2 regions of the Clostridium sp. 001 genome follow, and region 1 is predicted to be linked to the other one. Evidence: a T-box and tRNA genes for the amino acid it is inferred to sense, from the RefSeq annotation. Region 1 holds a T-box; the other holds one or more tRNA genes.

Region 1 (3,097 bases):
AACTACCCTTACTTCATCTTTATATTTGTTGTCGAAAAGTGCTATTGCACCACTTTCTTTGGCTTCCTCTAAGGACATTATAGTTGTTTTTACAGGATAAACTTTCATTATACTTTCATTTACCAAGTTTTCAATATTCCTTAATTTTTCATAGCTTACAGCTTCAAAATGATTGAAATCAAACCTTAGCCTAGATTCATCTACATAAGAACCAGACTGATGTACCTGTTCTCCTAAAACTTGTTTTAAAGCAGAATCTAATAGATGCGTTGCAGTATGATTTTTTCTTATATTATTTCTTCTATCCTCGTCTACACTCAGTTCAATTGTATCCTCCAAATTTATACTTCCTGAAATAACTTTAACAAAATGTAGTACCTTTCCTGCTAGGTTTTTCTTACAATCTAAAACTTCTCCTTTGAAGTTTTCACTAAATGCAGTTCCCCTGTCTCCTACCTGGCCTCCCATTTCAGCATAAAAAGGCGTATTGGAGGTTATAATAACTCCTTCTTCTCCTTCGTTTAAAACAGATACAAATTCTTCGTCTTTTACCATTAATTTAACTTTGGAACTGGATTTTAATCTATCATATCCTTCAAATAGCGTACTTATTTCAAAAGGAATTTTATTTAATACAGTATTTTCTGCTCCCATATAATTGGTCTCTGCTCTAGCAGATCTTGCTCTTTCCCTCTGATCTTTCATATTCTGATTGAATTCATCTAAATCTACAGTCATTCCTTTTTCTTCTAATATTTCTTGAGTAAGTTCTATAGGGAAACCATACGTATCATATAATTTAAATGCCTTTTCACCCTCAAGTATAGTATTTTTATTTGACTTTAAGTCAGATATAAAGTCATTTAAAATTTGCATTCCACTGTCTATAGTTTCATCAAATCTTTCCTCTTCTAGCTTTATAATCTTTTTTATATACTCTTCTTTTTCCTTCAATTCAGAATAATTTCCGCAAGAATTGTTTATGACAACTTCTGTAAGTTTATACAAAAATCCTTCCTTAATGCCAAGGGACTTTCCATGCTTTGCAGCCCTTCTTAAAAGTCTTCTGAGCACATACCCGCGGCCTTCATTAGATGGAAGTATTCCATCACTTATCATAAATGTAACACTTCTCACATGATCTGTTATTATTCTCATGGACATATCACTTTTTTCATTTTTACCATACTCTATACCAGCCATATTGCTTACTGCTTTTAATATGGAATTTATAGTGTCTACTTCAAATATACTGTTCTTACCCTGCATTATAGTTGCCATTCTCTCAAGACCCATACCCGTATCTATATTTGGATGAGAAAGCTTATTGTAGTTTCCTTCTTCATCTTTATCAAATTGTGTAAATACCAAGTTCCAAAATTCAACTACCCTATCACTATCACCTGCTTTTACAAATTCATCTACTGTAGTTATCTTTCCTTCGCCTCTGTCATAATGAATCTCCGAACAAGGTCCACAGGGTCCTGCTCCATGTTCCCAAAAATTATCTTCTTTTCCTAGTCTGAATATTCTAGATGAATCTATGTCCGTCTTTTTCACCCATATATCATAAGCTTCATCGTCATCTAAATATATGGTAACATATAATTTATCTTTAGGAATTTTTAAAACATCAGTAGTAAATTCCCAAGCCCAGGGAATTACTTCTTCTTTAAAATAGTCTCCAAAAGAAAAATTTCCAAGCATCTCAAAAAAGGTACCATGTCTGGATGTCTTTCCAACATTTTCAATATCCCCTGTCCTTATACATTTCTGACAGGTAGTCACCCTTTTTCTAGGTGGAACCTTCAATCCTGTAAAATAAGGTTTAAGAGGTGCCATTCCTGCATTTATAAGAAGTAAGCTCTTATCATTATTGGGGACTAAAGAAAAACTTGGCATTCTCAAATGACCCTTCTTTTCAAAAAAACTTAAATACATCTCTCTAATTTGATTTAATCCTAATTTTTCCATATGTATCTCTCCTCTTCACTCATATGTAATCAAATTTTGCCATTTTATTATATAAAAAATAATTTTAATTAAAAAGCTCCCATCCCTGAAAAGGGACGAAAGCTGAATCCGCGGTACCACCCTAATTAAACAGATATGTAAAATAAAAAACCTGTATCTCTTAAATTATATGTTATGACTCATAGATAGCTTCAATATATATTATAAGAAGTTTACACCATCCACTCCCTCTCTTTGTATAATAAAATATTTACTTTTTCTATTCATTGCCTATATTCCATTATGATACAAATTATAATTTAAATACACTTTTATGTCAATATTGTAGGCTTTTATAGTACCTTATACTAATTAAAAATTCTCACTAAAACATATAGTAATTCAGATCCTCATATATGACTTTAACTACAACTCCAAAAGGTACTGCTAATACCATTCCAATAAATCCTGATACTTTCCCTCCAACTATTAATAAAAGAATGACTATAAGAGGATGCATATCTATGCTATCTCCTGTGACCTTAGGTGATAGTATATTTCCTTCTATCTGCTGCAGGAGATAAAGCCATATCGCTGTCCATAAAGCCGTTTCTGGAGATTTTATAAGGGCTATAACTATAGCCGGGAGAGCGCCAAATATAGGTCCAAAATAAGGTATTATATTAAAGAATGCATTTAATATAGATAATATTATAGGAAATTCCACTTTTAAAAATATAAGTATAAAAAAAGTAGCTATTCCCACAAGGGCACTCAATATGAGCTGACTTGCTATATATCGTCCTAATATCTTATCTGCATGGCAGCATATTTTTTTAATAGGTTTTCTACTATTTACTGGGAATGCCGAAAGTAGACTTTCATTTATACATTTATCATCTGCTAAAAAATAATAAGTTATTATTGGTATAACTACTAAATACAATATATTTTCTCCCATATTCATTAAGAAATCAAATATTTTAGCAAATACAGAAGCAATTTCACTGTCAATCCTTCTATTTAAATTATTTACTAATAAGTGCATTGTCCTATTGCCCTGGATTAACTTTAGCTTTGCATAAAATTTGTCTATTAATGTCTGAATACTGGCGGCAGTGGCATTTAACTTTAAGCTTTCCTT
Region 2 (3,097 bases), 1.5 Mb from region 1:
ACTGTTTATCAAAAACACAGGTTTCTGCTAAAGCGAAAGCTGAAGTATAGGAGCTGACGCCTGCCCGGTGCTGGAAGGTTAAGGGGAAGACTTAGCGCAAGCGAAGGTCAGAACTTAAGCCCCAGTAAACGGCGGCCGTAACTATAACGGTCCTAAGGTAGCGAAATTCCTTGTCGGGTAAGTTCCGACCCGCACGAATGGCGTAATGATTTGAGCACTGTCTCGACAACAAATCCGGCGAAATTGAAGTGCAAGTGAAGATGCTTGCTACCCGCGATTGGACGGAAAGACCCCGTAGAGCTTTACTGCAGTTTAGCACTGAATTTCGGTATTGTCTGTACAGGATAGGTGGGAGACTAGGAAGTAGTGGCGCCAGCCATTACCGAGTCGATGTTGGGATACCACCCTGACAGTACTGGAATTCTAACCGGGCTCCATGAAACTGGAGACGGGACAATGTTAGGCGGGCAGTTTGACTGGGGCGGTCGCCTCCTAAAAAGTAACGGAGGCGTACAAAGGTTCCCTCAGAAGGGTTAGAAATTCTTCGAAGAGTGCAAAGGCAGAAGGGAGCTTGACTGCGACACAAACAAGTGGAGCAGGGACGAAAGTCGGGCTTAGTGATCCGGTGGTACCTCGTGGGAGGGCCATCGCTCAACGGATAAAAGCTACCTCGGGGATAACAGGCTGATCTCCCCCAAGAGTTCACATCGACGGGGAGGTTTGGCACCTCGATGTCGGCTCGTCGCATCCTGGGGCTGAAGTAGGTCCCAAGGGTTGGGCTGTTCGCCCATTAAAGCGGCACGCGAGCTGGGTTCAGAACGTCGTGAGACAGTTCGGTCCCTATCCGTCGCGGGCGCAGGAAATTTGAGAGGAGCTGTCCTTAGTACGAGAGGACCGGGATGGACCGACCGCTGGTGAACCAGTTGTTCCGCCAGGAGCATAGCTGGGTAGCCAAGTTGGGAAGGGATAAACGCTGAAAGCATCTAAGTGTGAAGCCCACCTCAAGATAAGATTTCCCATAGCGTAAGCTAGTAAGACCCCTCGAAGAACACGAGGAGATAGGTCAGAGGTGTAAGCAGGGTAACTTGTTAAGCTGACTGATACTAATAGGTCGAGGGCTTGACCAAATAAAAAACGAAAGAAAAAAATTTACTGTGCAATTTTGAGAGGACAGAGTTCTTCTTTAACTATAAAATTTTTATGGTTAAATTCATGTTTAGTATTGACAGTTGTTTAAAAGCACTGTATAATATAAAACTGTGATAAGAAAATTGATATAAGCTTATAGCAATTTTCAATAATAAATCTGGTGGTAATGACGTGAAGGTAACACCCCTTTCCATACCGAACAGGAAGGTTAAGCTTCACAGTGCCAATGGTACTGCAGGGGAGGCCCTGTGGGAGAGCAGGTCGCTGCCAGGTTATAAGGATCTTTAGCTCAGTTGGTTAGAGCAACCGGCTCATAACCGGTGGGTCCGGGGTTCGAGTCCCTGAAGGTCCACCATGCGGGGGTATAGCTCAGCTGGGAGAGCATCTGCCTTGCACGCAGAGGGTCAAGAGTTCGAATCTCTTTATCTCCACCAAAACGAGTAACATTTTGTTACTCGTTTTTTAAAGAAATACACTGCATAGATTGTTCCGTGGTAGCTCAATGGTTGAGCATTCGGCTGTTAACCGAAGGGTTGGAGGTTCGAGCCCTCTCCACGGAGCCATTTTTATTTTTTGAATTCATTTAATTAAGGCATTTGAAAGAAAATAACAAGTCAAAGATGCGACGAATATTTTTTATCAGACAAGGAGGAAGGTTCCGCAGATAGTGAATCTTATCTAAGGGTTCTACCGATGCAGTATGATAAAAAATAGGCTAGCATACTGATTAGTTATTTCTTTGAAAATGCCTAAAATAGATTAGTAAAAATAAACCAAAGGTAGCTCACCTTTGGTTTATTTTTTTATGGAGTGCATATTTTAGGCACTTGTTTTCATAGATAATAATATAAAAGCAAAATTATTTTGAAAATTTAATTAATTGTAGGAGGAATTTTAATTAGCAAATAGAATATATAATTAATCGAAAAGTAAGGGGAGGGATTGCTTATGAAAAAATATTCAGTAAATAATTTAAGAAATGTAGGATTTATTGGACATAGTGGTTCTGGTAAAACTACATTAACAGAAGCAATACTTTATTACACAAAAGTTGTTGATAGGTTTGGAAAAATTGAGGATGGAAGTACTGTTAGTGATTATGATATTGAAGAAAAAAAGAGAAAAATATCAATAGCTTCATCTTTAGCTTCTTGTGAATGGAAAAATACAAAGATAAATTTAGTTGATATGCCAGGATATTTTGATTTTATAGGAGAAACTATGGAAGGATTGAGAGCAGTTGATGTAGCTATAATTGTTTTATCAAGTGTATCTGGAATCCAAGTGGGAGCTGAGAAATCTTGGAGTGGTGTCAATAAAAGTAAACTTCCTAGAGCTTTTTATATAAATAAGTTGGATAGAGAAAATTCAGATTTTGATAAAACATTGGCAGAATTAAAAGAAAAGTTTGGTATGTCTGTAGTACCAATTCAATATCCTATAGGAAAGGAAAATAATTTTAAAGGAATTGTAAACGTTATTTCAGGAAAAGCTAATATAGTGAATAATAAGAACATAGTAGAAGAAACTACTATACCAAAAGATATTTTAGATAAAATCACAAAATGTAGGAATATGGTTATGGAAGCTGTGGCAGAAACAGATGAGGAACTTTTAGATAAATATTTTAGTGAGGGTACTTTAAGTGATGAAGACATTTATAAAGGATTAATAAGAGCTTGCTCAAAAGGTGAAATTACACCTGTAATGTGTGGCTCTGCTGTAAATGGAATAGGAATAGATACTTTATTAGAAGATATAATTCAATGTTTCCCATCTCCTGAAGCTTCAGAAGTAATTAATGTTAATTTAGAACAAAAATCACAGGTTGTAGTTAAAGCAGATGAAAATAGTCCTTTTTCAGCTTTTGTTTTTAAAACTATAGCTGATCCTTTTGTAGGTAAGTTATCTTTATTTAGAGTCATGACTGGTAAGCTCAAATCAGATA

What was found. The T-box of region 1 lies ahead of alaS (alanine--tRNA ligase). A T-box ahead of a tRNA ligase gene usually reads a tRNA of that ligase, here a tRNA-Ala.
Region 2: it encodes a tRNA-Ala, which carries the amino acid that the T-box ahead of alaS (alanine--tRNA ligase) is inferred to sense. The anticodon was not compared.

Annotation. Positions count from the first base shown of each region.
Region 1 covers NZ_CP020473.1:3,694,678-3,697,774, reverse strand. The annotation lists gene alaS (alanine--tRNA ligase) at 1-1,974, opposite strand, end outside; T-box leader at 2,063-2,250, opposite strand; gene B5S50_RS17250 (AI-2E family transporter) at 2,339-3,097, opposite strand, start outside.
Region 2 covers NZ_CP020473.1:2,185,051-2,188,147, reverse strand. The annotation lists rRNA gene B5S50_RS10125 (23S ribosomal RNA) at 1-1,127, shown strand, start outside; rRNA gene rrf (5S ribosomal RNA) at 1,306-1,422, shown strand; tRNA gene B5S50_RS10115 (tRNA-Ile) at 1,428-1,504, shown strand; tRNA gene B5S50_RS10110 (tRNA-Ala) at 1,508-1,583, shown strand; tRNA gene B5S50_RS10105 (tRNA-Asn) at 1,638-1,712, shown strand; gene fusA (elongation factor G) at 2,098-3,097, shown strand, end outside.